DNA from 2 places in the Kitasatospora sp. NPDC092948 genome. Region 1 is predicted to be linked to the other one. Evidence: predicted binding sites of a transcription regulator. Region 1 holds the regulator's gene; the other holds the start of a gene.
The links. The regulator HrcA, encoded in region 1, represses chaperone genes, less so after heat shock. The targets are predictions, from matches to a motif close to TTNGCACTCNGNNNNNCNGAGTGCNAA.
Positions count from the first base shown of each region.

Region 2: a site for HrcA is predicted at 4,700-4,726, ahead of groES (co-chaperone GroES). Genes of this name have one in related genera too.

Region 1 is NZ_JBIVPU010000004.1:127,939-135,437, forward strand. Features, by position in the region: gene ACIQF6_RS14120 (DUF2785 domain-containing protein) at 1-189, opposite strand, end outside; gene ACIQF6_RS14125 (hypothetical protein) at 223-810, opposite strand; gene htpX (zinc metalloprotease HtpX) at 847-1,770, opposite strand; gene hrcA (heat-inducible transcriptional repressor HrcA) at 2,043-3,116, shown strand; gene dnaJ (molecular chaperone DnaJ) at 3,186-4,325, shown strand; gene ACIQF6_RS14145 (16S rRNA (uracil(1498)-N(3))-methyltransferase) at 4,413-5,156, shown strand; gene ACIQF6_RS14150 (PDZ domain-containing protein) at 5,394-7,499, shown strand, end outside.
Region 2 is NZ_JBIVPU010000002.1:175,000-182,498, reverse strand. Features, by position in the region: gene rimI (ribosomal protein S18-alanine N-acetyltransferase) at 1-459, shown strand, start outside; gene tsaD (tRNA (adenosine(37)-N6)-threonylcarbamoyltransferase complex transferase subunit TsaD) at 452-1,531, shown strand; gene ACIQF6_RS05420 (hypothetical protein) at 1,543-1,788, shown strand; gene ACIQF6_RS05415 (polysaccharide deacetylase family protein) at 1,860-2,738, shown strand; gene ACIQF6_RS05410 (methyltransferase domain-containing protein) at 2,714-3,892, opposite strand; gene ACIQF6_RS05405 (hypothetical protein) at 3,915-4,112, opposite strand; gene ACIQF6_RS05400 (hypothetical protein) at 4,161-4,616, opposite strand; gene groES (co-chaperone GroES) at 4,870-5,175, shown strand; gene groL (chaperonin GroEL) at 5,275-6,909, shown strand; gene ACIQF6_RS05385 (LysR family transcriptional regulator) at 7,168-7,499, shown strand, end outside.

The sequences.
Region 1 (7,499 bases):
GAAGCGGGCCGCCATCGCGTCGCCGAGTGCCAGCCGCCGTTCCTCGGGCAGCCCGGGCACCCAGTCGGCCAGCCGGGAGTACGCGCGTTCGTCGCGTTCCACCGGGTCGGGCGAGCGCAGTGCCTCGGCTACGGCGGCCAGCTCGGCGTCGGACGGGTCCCGGTCGGGCAGGGCGGTCCAGTCGATCATGGGCCACCACCCTAGGAACGTTCCGGGGAGCTGTCAGCCCTCCAGCCCGGGAGCGCCCCAGACCGGGAACCAGCGGGAGAGGTCGGACTCGATGCGCAGGTCGTTGCGGAGCAGGTTGGAGATCTCGATCTCCAGGGGGTTGTTGCGCTTCTCCTGGCCGGGCAGTTTGCACATCGGGTAGAAGGTGCCGCGCTTGTAGAGGTAGACCAGGCCGAGCGAGCGGCCCTCGTGGTCGCGGAAGGCGACGATCGAGCAGAGGAGTTGGGGGCCGAAGCCGTTGGCCTCCAGTTCGCTGTTGACCGCGTGCAGGTCGTTGACCAGGTCGGGGAGTTCCTCGGGGGTGTGCCGGGCGAGCAGCCAGGAGTAGCCGTAGTCGTCGCGGGAGGCTTCGACGGGGGTGCCGCCGCGTTCGGTGTCGGCGTCGAGGAGCGCTCGGACCTGCTGCTGGACTTCGGCGAACGCGCCGCCCTCGACGGCGGCGAAGCACACCGAGCCGAGGCCGGTGGGGCGGAATCCGGTGGCGGCCTGCAGGGTGAGCGCGGCCGAGGGGATGCCGAACAGCTGGTCGAGGTCCGGCTTCACGGGCTTGCTGCGGCCGAACAGGGCGTCCAGGAATCCCACGGGGTCGAGCTCCTTGCGTCGGGGGTCGGGAAGAGGTCACTGCCCGAGTTCGGCGGAGATCTTCGACAGCTGCGCGAGCCGCTGCTCCAGCGACGGGTGGGTGGAGAACAGCTGCGCGGCGGTCTCCTTGGCGCTCAGCGCGGGCGCGAAGTAGAAGGCGTTGTAGGGCTGGGCCTTGCGCAGGTCCTCGGTCGGGATGGCGGCGATCTGGCCGGTCACCTTGGTCAGCGCGGAGGCGAGTGCGCTGGGCCGCCCGGTCAGCTGGGCGGCGGCCCGGTCGGCGGCGAGTTCGCGGTAACGGGAGAGCAGCCTGGTGAGCAGGAAGCTGATCGCGTACACCACCATCGAGGCCAGCGGGACGAGGATCATCGCGATGGCGGCGTTGGAGTCGTTGCTGTTGCGGTTGCCGCCGCCCATCATTCCGCCGTAGAGCGCGATCCGGGTCATCGCGCCGGCCAGTACGCCGAGGAAGCCGGCCACCGTCATCACCGCCACGTCCCGGTGCGCGACGTGCGAGAGCTCGTGGGCGAGGACGCCCTCCAGTTCCTCCGGTTCCAGCCGGCGCAGCAGGCCGGTGGTCACGCAGATGACCGCGTTCTCCGGGTTCCGGCCGGTGGCGAAGGCGTTCGGCATGTCGTTGCGGGCGACCGCGACCCGCGGTTTGGGCATGTCGGCGAGCGCGCACAGCCGGTCCACCGCGCCGTGCAGCTGCGGGAACTCCTCGGGGGAGACCTGGTGGGCGCCCATCGCCCGTTCGGTGATCTTGTCGGAGAACCAGAACTGGGCGACGAACAGGCCGCCGGCGATCAGCACCACCAGCGGCCAGGCGCCGCGCAGCAGCACGATCAGCAGCCCGGTGAAGCCGACGTAGAGCAGGCCGATCAAGAACATGGTGGTGACCATCCGACCGGTCAGGCCGCGGTCGGGGGTGAACCGGGAGTGCTGTCGTGACGCCGACATCGCTGCTCCTCCTTCGCCTCTTCGCCTTCGATGCTGCCACTGGCAGGGCCCGTAGGCACCATCCGAAACGATGGGAATCCGATGGGAATGCGGCTCGGGCGGCCCCCGGGCATCGGCCGGTCCGGTATTCGGTCGAGGATCACGTGGGCGGACCGTTCCTGCCATCAGGCCCGGGCCGTACACTGGCAGGTACGGTTCTGGCACTCTGCCCAGTTGAGTGCCAGAGTTGATCGACCACCGGTTCAACGGACGACGACGGAGGTGCGTGCCCCATGCCGGACGACGGCAAGACCGACGGCCGCCTGATCGACCCCCGTTCGTCCGTGCGCCCACTGGACGAGCGTCGGCTCGCCGTGCTGCGCGCGATCGTCCAGGACTACGTGGGCACCGAGGAGCCGGTCGGCTCCAAGGCCCTGGTGGAGCGCCACAACCTGGGCGTCTCGCCGGCCACGGTGCGCAACGACATGGCGGCGCTGGAGGAGGACGGGTTCATCCACCAGCCGCACACCAGTGCGGGGCGGATCCCGACCGACAAGGGCTACCGCCTGTTCGTCGACCGCCTCGCCGAGGTGAAGCCGATGACGGCTCCGGAGCGCCGGGCGATCCGGCACTTCCTGGAGGGCGCGGTCGACCTGGACGACGTGGTGGCCCGTACGGTGCGGCTGCTGGCGCAGCTGACCCGGCAGGTCGCGGTGGTCCAGTACCCGTCGCTGACCCGTTCCACGGTGCGGCACATCGAACTGGTGTCGCTGACCCCGACCAAGCTGATGCTGGTGCTGATCACCAACACCGGCCGGGTCGAGCAGCGGATGGTGGACTGTCCCGGCCCGGTCGGCGAGGCCCTGCTGGGAGACCTGCGGGCCAGGCTCAACGGCATGGCGGGCGGCTGTCGGCTGCCCGAGGTGCCTACTCTGCTGGAGGACCTGCCGGCCGGTTTCGAACCGGCCGACCGGCCTTCGGTCAGCACCGTGCTGACCGTCCTTTTCGAAACGCTCGCCGAACAGAACGAGGAACGGATCATGCTGGCGGGCACCGCCAACCTGACTCGTTTCGGCCATGACTTCCCCCTGTCCATCCGTCCGGTGCTGGAGGCACTGGAGGAGCAGGTGGTGCTGCTGCGCCTGCTGGGTGAGACCGCGGACTCCGCGATGACGGTCCGGATCGGTCACGAGATCGCCTACGAGGGCCTGAATTCCACGTCGGTGGTCTCCGTCGGTTACGGTTCGGGCGACCAGAGCGTGGCAAAGCTGGGTGTGATCGGTCCGACCCGGATGGATTACCCGGGCACAATGGGGGCGGTGCGAGCGGTGGCACGGTACGTCGGCCAGATCCTGGCCGAGTCATAGCAAGGTTGCGTGAGACCCTCACGCAGCCCTCGCAAGCACTTCTAGAGGCGGAACAAACCGGAGCATTTGGTGGCCACGGACTACTACGCGGTACTCGGCGTCCGACGCGACGCGGGGCAGGACGAGATCAAGAAGGCGTTCCGGCGCCTCGCCCGTGAACTGCACCCGGACGTCAACCCGGACCCGAAGACGCAGGAGCGGTTCAAGGAGATCAACGCCGCCTACGAGGTGCTCTCCGATCCGCAGAAGCGTCAGGTCTACGACCTCGGTGGCGACCCGCTGTCGCCGAACGGCGGCGGTGCGGGCGGCTTCGGTGCCGGGGCGGCCGGGTTCGGCTTCTCGGACATCATGGACGCCTTCTTCGGCGCCGCGACCGGCCAGCGCGGCCCGCGTTCGCGCACCCGCCGCGGTCAGGACGCGATGATCCGACTGGAGATCACCCTGGAGGAGGCCGCATTCGGCACCACCAAGGAACTCCAGGTCGACACCGCCGTCACCTGCACCACGTGCAGCGGTGAGGGCGCCGCACCCGGCACCTCCGCGCAGACCTGTGACATGTGTCGCGGCAAGGGCGAGGTCTCCCAGGTCACCCGGTCCTTCCTGGGCCAGGTCATGACCTCCCGTCCCTGCCCGCAGTGCCAGGGCTTCGGCACCGTCGTCCCGACCCCGTGCCCGGAGTGCGCGGGCGACGGCCGGGTCCGGGCCCGCCGCACCCTCACGGTGAAGATCCCCGCCGGTGTCGACAACGGCACCCGGATCCAGCTGGCCGGCGAGGGCGAGGTCGGCCCCGGCGGCGGCCCGGCCGGCGACCTGTACGTGGAGATCGCCGAGACCAGCCACGCCGTCTTCCAGCGCCGCGGCGACGACCTGCACTGCACGGTCACCATCCCGATGACGGCCGCCGCGCTCGGCACCCAGGTCCCGCTGCAGACCCTGGACGGCCTGGAGGAGGTCGACATCCGGCCCGGCACCCAGTCCGGCCAGTCGATCCCGCTGCACGGTCGCGGCATCACGCATCTGCGCGGCGGCGGCCGGGGCGACCTGATAGTGCACGTCGAGGTGCAGACGCCCACCAAGCTCGACCCCGAGCAGGAGGAGCTGCTGCGGCGGCTCGCCGTGATCCGCGGCGAGGAGCGGCCCTCCGGCCAGTTCGCGCCCGGTCAGCAGGGCCTGTTCTCCCGGCTGAAGGACGCCTTCAACGGCCGGTGAGACCTGTTCCTTCCGGGCCGGGAGCGGTGCATGCCGCTCCCGGTCCGGGTTTTTTGTTGTCCGCTCCGTGAGAGGGTTCCTGTTCCGATGACCGCACCGGTGTTCGTCGTCGACGACCTGACGGGCGCCGCACCCGGCGCCACCGTCCGCCTCGACGGCCCCGAAGGGCGGCACGCCGTCGCCGTCAAGCGCCTGGAGCCCGGCGAGGCCGTCACCCTCGCCGACGGGCACGGCCTCGGCGCGGACGGCACCGTCGCCGCGGTGCACGGCAAGGACGCGCTGGACGTGCTGGTCGCCGCCGTCCGCGAGGAGGCTGTGCCCGCGCCCCGGATCACCGTCGTCCAGGCGCTGCCCAAGGGCGACCGCGGCGAACTCGCCGTCGAGACGATGACCGAGGTCGGCGTCGACGCGGTGGTGCCGTGGGCGGCCTCCAGGTGCATCACCCAGTGGAAGGGCGACCGCGGCACGAAGGCCCTCGCCAAGTGGCGGGCCACCGCGCGCGAGGCGGGCAAGCAGGCCCGACGGCTGCGCTTCCCCGAGGTGCACGAGCCGATGACCACCCGACAGCTGCTGCCCCTGCTCTCCGCGGCCTCCTTCGCCGCCGTCCTGCACGAGGACGGCTCGCTGCCGCTGGCCACGGCCGAGCTGCCCGCCGCCGGCGAGATCGTGCTGATCGTCGGACCGGAGGGCGGGGTCTCCCCGGAGGAGCTCGCCGCTTTCGCCGAGGCCGGAGCGAAGCCCTACCGCCTCGGGCCGTCCGTCCTGCGCACCTCGACGGCGGGCGTCGCGGCGGGCGCGCTGCTGCTCGGCCGTACCGGCCGTTGGGGGTAGGGGCCAAGGAGCGCACCGACAGGGGCGCGGGGAACTGCGCGACAAGCGCAGACCACGTCCGCAAGGTCGCGATCAAGTGCAGGTCATTCTCTTGCGTCGCGATCTTGCGGATGTGATGCGTTCCCCTTCGCGCAGTTCCCCGCGCCCCTGGCTTCGCGCCCACCTGCTCTCGCGAGTCCTCCCGCGCCCCTGGTTATTTCTCCTCCGCCCGCTGTGCGCCCGTTCTAGGGTGGCCGGGTGACCGATTCGACGCGCGGGTACCTGCGCCACCCCCATCTGCATGGCGATGTTGTCGCCTTCGTTGCCGAGGACGATGTCTGGCTGGCCCCCGTCGAGGGCGGGCGGGCGTGGCGGTTGACGGCGGATCAGGTGCCGGTCGGCGCCGTGCGCTTCTCGCCGGACGGGCGGACGGTGGCGTGGACGTCGCACCGGGACGGGGCGCCGGAGGTGCATGTCGCGCCGGCGGCCGGCGGGCAGGCCCGGCGGCTGACGTACTGGGGGAGCACGTTCACGGCGCTGGTGGGGTGGAGCGCCGACGGCCGCCCGCTCGCGATCACCACCGGCGGGCAGGAGACGATCCGCCGGACGTGGGCGTTCGCGGTGCCGCTGGACGGCGGTGAGCCGGAGCGGCTGCCGTACGGGCCGATCGGGGCGTTGGCGTTCGAGCCGGTGCCGCCGGGGGCGACCGGCGGGCGGGTGCTGCTGGGGACGCACAACCGGGAGGCCGCGCACTGGAAGCGCTACCGGGGCGGCCGGGCCGGCAAGTTGTGGATCGGGGCGGCCGAGTTCGAGCGGCTGCACGCCGAGCTGGACGGCCAGCTGGAGTGCCCGATGTGGGTGGGCGACCGGGTGGCGTTCCTGTCCGACCACGAGGGCGTCGGCCGGCTGTACTCCAGCCTCCCGGACGGCACCGATCTGCGGGCGCACAGCCCGGCGGACACCGGGTTCTACGCCCGGCAGGCGTCCACCGACGGCACCCGGGTGATCTGGCAGAGCGCCGGCGACCTGTGGCTGCTGGACGACCTGGAGGGCGCCGAGCCGCGCCGGCTGGACATCGACCTGGCCGGTCCGCGCAGCAGCCGCCGGCCGCACCCGACCCGCGCCGACGGGCAGGTGGAGTCCGCCGCCGCGGACCGCACCGGCCGGGCCGCGGCCGTGGTGGTGCGCGGCACCGTGCACTGGGTGACGCACCGCGAGGGCCCGTCCCGGGTGCTGGACGAGACGCCGGGCGTGCGCAACCGGCTGGCCCAGGTGGTCCCCGGCGAGGACGGCGCGCAGGGCGCGGTGTGGGTGACGGACGCCGACGGCGACGACGCGATCGCGTACGCGCCGTCGGTGCTCGGTGCGGAGCGCCGCCGGCTGGCGTCCGGTCAGCTCGGCCGGGTGCGGGCGCTGACGGTCTCGCCGGACGGTCGGCAGCTCGCGGTCGCCTCGCACGACGGCCGGCTGCTGCTGGTGGCGCTCAGCGACGGCGCCGTGCACGAGCTGGCGCGCAGCGGCGACGGCGAGGTCAGCGGGCCGGTGTTCAGCCCGGACTCGGGCTGGCTGGCCTGGTCGCAGCCGGTGCTCGGGCCGTGGTCGCTGCGCCAGATCATGCTGGCGGACCTCACCTCGCGCACCGTCAGCGAGGCCACCCCGCAGCGGTTCCACGACTATTCGCCGGCCTTCACCTCGGACGGCAAGCACCTGGCGTTCCTGTCGGTGCGGACCTTCGACCCGGTGTACGACGAACACGTCTTCGACCTGTCGTTCCCCGGCGGCACCCGCCCGTACCTGCTGACGCTGGCCGCCGACACCCCGTCGCCGTTCGGCCCGCAGCGGGCCGGGCGGCCGATCGGCGGCGAGGACGAGGACACCAAGGACGGCGACAAGGGCGACTCCGCGGCGCCCACCACCAAGGTCGACCTGGACGGCCTGGCCGACCGGATCGTGGCGTTCCCGGTGGCGGCCGGGCGGTTCGGCGGGCTGCGGGCCGCGAAGGACGGCGTGCTGTGGGGCCGGATCCCGTTCAGCGGCGAACTCGGCGACAGCGCCGCCTCGTTGGACGACACCCCGGCCGGCACCGCGCTGGAGCGGTACGACCTGAAGAAGCGCCGGGCGGAGGAACTGCTCACCGGCGTGGACACCTTCGCGGTGTCCGGCGACGGCGCCCGGCTGGCGGTGCTGGAGGACGGCAGCCTGCGGATCGTCCCCGCCGACCAGAAGGCCGACGACGGCGAGGACGCCGAGGTCGACCTCGACCGGATCCGGATCACCGTCGACCCGGCCGCCGAGTGGCGGCAGATGTTCGACGAGAACGGCCGGCTGATGCGCGACAACTTCTGGCGCGCCGACCTCGGCGGC
Region 2 (7,499 bases), on a different contig from region 1:
CCCGTCATGGCGCTGGAACACCTGCTGTTCCCCGACGACGCCTGGTCGCGCGGGATGTACTGGTCCGAGCTGGCCGAGGCGTACCCGGGCGGCAGCCGGCACTACGTGGTGGCGGTGGACGAGGGCGACGCGGTGGTCGGCTACGCCGGGCTGATGGCGGTCGGGGTGGACGGCGACGTGCAGACCATCGCGGTGGAGGCCGGGCACCAGGGGGCCGGCCTCGGGGCGATGCTGCTGACCGAGCTGATCGAGGAGTCGGTCCGGCGCGGCTGCGCCGAGCTGCTGCTGGAGGTGCGGGTGGACAACCTGCGCGCGCAGCGGCTGTACGAGCGGTTCGGGTTCGAGCCGGTCGGCATCCGGCGGGGCTACTACCAGCCCGCCAACGTAGACGCACTGGTGATGCGTCTGGACCACCTGGCAAGCGATGCAAGCGATCTGAAGGATCATCACAATGGCTGACGAACCGCTCGTCCTCGGTATCGAGACCTCCTGCGACGAGACCGGCGTCGGCATCGTCCGCGGCACCACGCTGCTCGCCGACGCGGTGGCGTCCTCGGTGAACGACCACGCCCGGTTCGGCGGCGTCGTCCCGGAGATCGCCAGCCGCGCGCACCTGGAGGCGATGGTCCCCACCATCCGGCGCGCGCTGGACACCGCCGGCGTCAAGGCGAGCGACCTGGACGGCATCGCCGTCACCGCCGGCCCGGGCCTGGCCGGCGCGCTGCTGGTCGGCGTGAGCGCCGCCAAGGCGTACGCGTGGGCGCTGGACAAGCCGCTGTACGGCGTCAACCACCTGGCCTCGCACATCTGCGTCGACCAGCTGGAGCACGGCCGGCTGCCCGAGCCGACCATGGCGCTGCTGGTCTCCGGCGGGCACTCCTCGCTGCTGCTCAGCGGCGACATCACCTCGGACGTCCGCCCGCTCGGCGCGACCATCGACGACGCGGCCGGCGAGGCGTTCGACAAGGTGGCCCGGGTGCTCGGCCTGGGCTTCCCGGGCGGGCCGGTGGTGGACCGGATGGCCCGCGAGGGCGACGGGAAGGCGATCGCGTTCCCGCGCGGCCTGAACAACGCCGGCGACCCCGCCTACGACTTCTCGTTCTCCGGCCTGAAGACCGCCGTGGCGCGCTGGGTGGAGGCCAAGCGGCGGGCCGGCGAGCCGGTGCCGGTGGCGGACGTCGCCGCGTCCTTCCAGGAGGCGGTCACCGACGTGCTCACCCGCAAGGCCGTCCGGGCGTGCAAGGACAACGACGTCGACCACCTGATGATCGGCGGCGGCGTCGCCGCGAACTCCCGGCTGCGCGAGATGGCGCAGCAGCGCTGCGACAAGGCCGGCATCGTGCTCCGGGTGCCGCGCCCGGGCCTGTGCACCGACAACGGCGCGATGGTGGCGGCGCTCGGCGCGGAGATGGTCTGGCGCAACCGGGCCGCGTCCTCGTTCGACCTGTCGGCGGACTCCTCGCTGCCGGTCACCGAGACGCACGTCCCCCACACGGACTTCCACGCCCACGCGGCGGAGGCCCTGAAGTGACCCTGGCGGCCATGTGGGAGGCCCGCGCGGCCGACGGCCGGGGGAGCGAACTGCACACCTGGGCGCGGGAGTTCGCACTGCCCGCGGTGCGCGCGGCGGCCGGCCTGGAACGGGTCGAGCTGTTCACCGCGCCCGGCGACCGGGTGCTGCTGATCGCCCTCTGGGCCGGCGAGCCGCAGCCGGTGCCGGAGCCCCCGGCGGGGCTGCTGGCGCGCCCGGTGCACCGGTGGACCTTCACCCGGACGGATGTCGGTTAGGCAACCGCGGAGCCGGTAGCGTTCGTCCGGAACATCGACACGTCTGTAGATCTGAAGAGCGGGGGACACCGGTGACGAACAGGGTCCGGATCGGTTACGCGGCGGGCGCGCTCGCCGTGCTGCTGGCGGCCAGTGGGTGCGGCAGCTCCGCGCCCGCCGCGAAGTCGGCCGCCCCTGCGCAGCCCGCCCCCGCCACCGCCGGTGCGCCGTCCGCCGCGCCGTCGGAGCCCGCGCAGGACACCGCCGGCGACGCCGCGTGGGCGAAGTGGGGCCTCAAGCCGCTGGCCAAGGCCCCCGCGGCGCCCGCCGACAAGCCGATCAAGCTGGCCAGGACCGGGACGGTGCCGGTGTTCAGCGAAGTCCCCACCCAGGACAAGGTCGTCTTCATCACCATCGACGACGGGGCCGAGAAGGACCCCAAGTTCGTCCAGATGCTCACCGACCTGAAGGTGCCGATCACGATGTTCCTGACCAAGGACATCGTCAAGAACGACTACGCCTACTTCAAGCCGCTCCAGGCGCTCGGCAACACCATTCAGAACCACACCGTCACCCACCCGCAGATGAGCAAGATCCCGGCTGCCAGGCAGAAGTTCGAGATCTGCGACGACCAGACCGCCCTCACCGAGCAGTACGGCACCGCCCCGTACCTGTTCCGCCCGCCGTTCGGCGACGGCGCGAACACCCCGACCCTGAACACCTCGGTGCAGGAGTGCGGGCCGCGCGCCATCGTGCTGTGGCGCGAATCCATGCAGATCCACGACATGCAGTACCAGGCCGCCGACAAGAAGCTGAAGAACGGCGACATCATCCTCGCCCACTTCCGCGGCCCGTCCGAGCTCAAGGGCGAGAGCATGACCGCGATGTTCGGCGAGATGCTCGCCCGCATCCAGGAACAGGGCTTCGCCGTCGCCCGCCTCGACGACTACATCGCCAAGCCCGCCGGCTGACCCAGCATCATCACCGGGCCGGCCGCGGTACGGGCCACGATCACCGTCACCGCGTTCGGCCCGGACGGCTTCAACTGCCGCCGCAGCTCCTCCGGGACCACCGACGCCCCGCGCTTCTTGATCACCACGGTGCCGATCCGGCGCTCCTTCACCAGCGCCTTCAACTTCTTGACGTTGTACGGCAGTACGTCGGTCAGCTCGTACGCGTGCGCGTACGGCGTCGGGTGCAGCTCGTCCGAGGTGACGTACGCGATCATCGGGTCGATCAGCCGGCCGTTCGTCAGCTCCACCACCTCGGCGACCATCCGGCCCCGGATCACCGCGCCGTCCGGCTCGTACAGGTACCGCCCCACCGCGCCCACCGGCGGATCCGGCAGCGCCCCGCCGGCCAGCGAGTGCGGGCCCGGCAGCAGCGTCGCCCGGTACGGCTCGGCCGCCGCGGTGCCGAACCACAGCACCGCCTCCTTGACCTCGCCCCGGTCCGACACCCACTCCGCCTCGGCGCCCTCCGGCACCAGCTCGTGCGGGATCCCCGGCGCCACCTTCAACGCCCCGAACGGGGTGCGCCGGGCCGCCTCCACCGCCCACGACAGCGGCGGCGAATACGCCTCCGGGTCGAACACCCGGCCGCGCGAGGTGCGCCGCGCAGGGTCGGTGAACACCGCGTCGAAGCCGTCCGTGTCGATGTCCGCGACGTCCGCGCAGCGCACCTCCACCAGCTCCGACACGCCCAGCGCCGCCGCGTTCGCCCGCGCCACCTCGCAGGTCAGCCCGTCCCGGTCCACGGCCAGCACCGCGATCCCGGCCCGGGCCAGCGCGATCGCGTCCCCGCCGATGCCGCAGCACAGGTCCGCCAGCCGCTTCACCCCGAGCGCCGCGAACCGCCCCGCCCGCCACTCGGCCACGCTGCGCCGGGTCGCCTGCTCCACCCCGTGCTGGGTGAAGTACATCGACCGGGCGTCCGCCCCGAACTTCGCCTCCGCCCGCTGCCGCAGCCGCGCCTGCTCGAACGCCGCCCGCACCAGCTCCGACGGGTACTCCCGCCGCAGCCGGGTCGCCAGCGCCAGCTCCTGATCCGCGGTGAACTCCCGCAACTCGGCCAGCAGCGCCTGCCCCTGCTCGGTCAGCAGCGCCCGGAACGACTCGATCTCCACCGCACCATTGTCCCCGCCCCGCTCACCGGCCGATCACCGAGAACATCGTCGACACCGTCGCCCCGCCCGCACCGCGCCCGGCCTCCCGGTCCGCGCCCAGGCCGAACGCCATCGCCACGGACGCGTACGGAACGGAGCTCAGCAGCAGCAGCACCGCCGGCGGGACCAGCCGGAGCGTGTGGAACACATCCCGCCGCACGGACGGTCGACGCTTCGTCATGGCGCAAGCCCGGCGCGGGAGTCGGTGCGGACGCCCGAGTGCCCGCACTCAATCGTGGATCTCGGTGCTGTCCCCGTTCTCGTCCCAGCGGTAGCACTTCCCGCCGCTGTAACAGGCTTCGTACGGCACGTGCTTCCTGGGCTTCGGCGGCTCCGCCGGCTGGTGCGGGTACAGCAGCACCGCCGCCGCCACCGCGCCCGCCATCAGCACCCCCTGCACCGCCGCCGGCCGCCACTGCCGCGCCAGCAGCAGGGCCAGCACGATCAGCGTCAGCACCCCCGCGACCACCAGGGCCGCCCGGAACGGGGTGTGGCTGGCCACGTGGTGCCGGACCGGCGTCCCGTCCGCCTGGTGGCGCAGCGGCCCGTACGGGTGCGAGATCCCCATCAGCCAGTACGCCACGCCCGCCGCTGCCAGCAGCAGCGCGTCCAGCAGGACCAGCAGTGCCACCAGCCCGTGGAACCCGTGCTGCGGCTCCCCGGCGTCCTCCCCCGACTCCGTCATGCGGGCATTGTTCCAACGGGGAACGTATGTTCGGGTAGAAAACCCGGAATCCCGGGCCGGACCGAAACTCCGACACGACGTCGTTGGCACTCTGGTTGACTGAGTGCTAACGGCGTCCTAAGGTCGTTCCTGGCACTCCCCCCAGGGGGAGTGCTAACGCGAAGATGCGTGCCTGACCCCCGCGACGGCAGCTGCGCACCCTCGTCCACCTACCTGTAAGACAACCCCGTAATCTCCGAAGGGGAGCTCGGACGTGACCACCAGCAGCAAGGTTGCCATCAAGCCGCTCGAGGACCGCATTGTGGTCCAGCCGCTCGACGCCGAGACCACCACCGCCTCCGGCCTGGTGATCCCGGACACTGCCAAGGAGAAGCCCCAGGAGGGCGTCGTCCTGGCCGTCGGCCCGGGCCGCTTCGAGGACGGCCAGCGTCTGCCGCTCGACGTCGCCGTCGGTGACATCGTCCTGTACTCGAAGTACGGCGGCACCGAGGTGAAGTACCAGGGCGAGGAGTACCTCGTCCTCTCGGCTCGCGACGTTCTCGCCATCATCGAGAAGTAAGACGTCCCAGCCCGCCCCGGATCCGTGTCAGCACTGACAGGGGCCCGGGGCGCGGTTGTTGCTCCACGTACGCAGACCACACCCTGAGGAAACGGGACCATGGCGAAGACCCTGCAGTTCGACGAGGACGCCCGCCGCTCGCTGGAGCGCGGCGTCAACAAGCTGGCCGACACCGTCAAGGTGACCATCGGCCCCAAGGGCCGCAACGTCGTCATCGACAAGAAGTTCGGCGCCCCCACCATCACCAACGACGGTGTGACCATCGCCCGCGAGGTCGAGCTCGACGACCCGTACGAGAACCTCGGCGCGCAGCTGGTCAAGGAGGTCGCCACCAAGACCAACGACGTCGCGGGTGACGGCACCACCACCGCCACCGTGCTGGCCCAGGCCCTGGTCAACGAGGGCCTGCGCAACGTCGCCGCCGGCGCCGGCCCGGCCGCCCTGAAGAAGGGCATCGACAAGGCCGTCGCCGCCGTCTCCGAGCACCTGCTGTCCGTCGCCCGCGAGATCGAGGGCAAGGACGACATCGCCGCCGTCGCGTCCCTCTCCGCCCAGGACACCCAGGTCGGCGAGCTGATCGCCGAGGCGATCGACAAGGTCGGCAAGGACGGTGTCATCACCGTCGAGGAGTCCAACACCTTCGGCGTCGAGCTCGAGTTCACCGAGGGCATGCAGTTCGACAAGGGCTACCTGTCGCCGTACTTCGTCACCGACGCGGAGCGCCAGGAAGCCGTCCTGGAGGACCCGTACATCCTGATCAACCAGGGCAAGATCTCCAGCATCCAGGAGCTCCTGCCGCTGCTGGAGAAGGTGCTGCAGGCCGGCGGCTCCCGCCCGCTGCTGATCATCGCCGAGGACGTCGACGGCGAGGCCCTCTCCACCCTGGTGGTCAACAAGATCCGCGGCACCTTCAACGCGGTCGCGGTCAAGGCCCCCGGCTTCGGCGACCGCCGCAAGGCCATCCTCGGCGACATCGCCACCCTCACCGGCGGCCAGGTCATCTCCGAGGAGGTCGGCCTCAAGCTCGACCAGGTCGGCCTGGACGTGCTGGGCTCCGCCCGCCGCATCACCGTCACCAAGGACGAGACCATCGTCGTCGACGGCGCCGGCGCGAGCGACGCGGTCGCCGGCCGGGTCGCCCAGATCAAGGCCGAGATCGCCAACACCGACTCCGACTGGGACCGCGAGAAGCTCCAGGAGCGCCTCGCCAAGCTGGCCGGCGGCGTCTGCGTGATCAAGGTCGGCGCGGCCACCGAGGTCGAGCTCAAGGAGCGCAAGCACCGTCTGGAGGACGCCATCTCCGCGACCCGCGCCGCGGTCGAGGAGGGCATCGTCGCCGGTGGCGGCGCCTCGCTGGTGCACGCCGCGAAGGTCCTGGAGGACGGCCTCGGCCTGTCCGGCGACGAGGCCACCGGTGTCGCGGTCGTCCGCCGCGCCCTGGTCGAGCCGCTGCGCTGGATCGCCCAGAACGCCGGCCTCGAGGGCTACGTCATCACCTCCAAGGTCTCCGAGCTGGAGGCCGGCCAGGGCTACAACGCCGCCACCGGCGAGTACGGCGACCTGGTCAAGGCCGGCGTCATCGACCCGGTCAAGGTCACCCGCTCCGCCCTGGAGAACGCCGCCTCCATCGCCTCCCTCCTCCTCACCACCGAGACCCTCGTGGTCGAGAAGAAGGAAGAGGAAGACGCCGCGGGCCACGGCCACTCGCACGGCGGGCACGGCCACAGCCACTGAAGCGCTCGGCCGCTGGGCGGTAGGCACTGAAGGGGCGCGAGGAACTGCGCGACTGGCCCTGCACTCTCGTAGTGCGGGGCTCGGACCGCCAGGACCTCGCGCCCCTTCTGCGTGTGCGGATGTGGGTGGGGCTGGACGAGGGTGGTCGAGGGCGGACGGTTGCCTGGTTGGTCGCGCAGTTCCCCGCGCCCCTGATTTCGCACCCGCTCGCGCCCCTGTCTGCCCGCCGCCTGCTCCCGGCCCCCTAAGGTTGATGGCGTGATTGAAGCCCGCCACCTCCGTGTCCTGCATGCCGTCGCCCGGACGGGGTCGTTCTCCGCTGCGGCGCGGGAGCTGGGCTGCACGCAGCCTGCGGTGAGCCAGCAGATGAAGGCGCTGGAGAAGGCGGTGGACACGCCGCTGGTGGTGCGGTCGGGGCGGGAGATGCAGCTGAGCGAGGCCGGCCGGGTGCTGTTGAAGCACGCGAACGGGATCCTCGCGGGGCTGTCCGCCGCGGAGGAGGAGGTCGCGGCGATCGCGGGGCTGCGGGCGGGCCGGGTGCGGCTGGTCTCGTTCCCGACGGCGAGTTCGACGTTGGTGCCGCGGTCGGT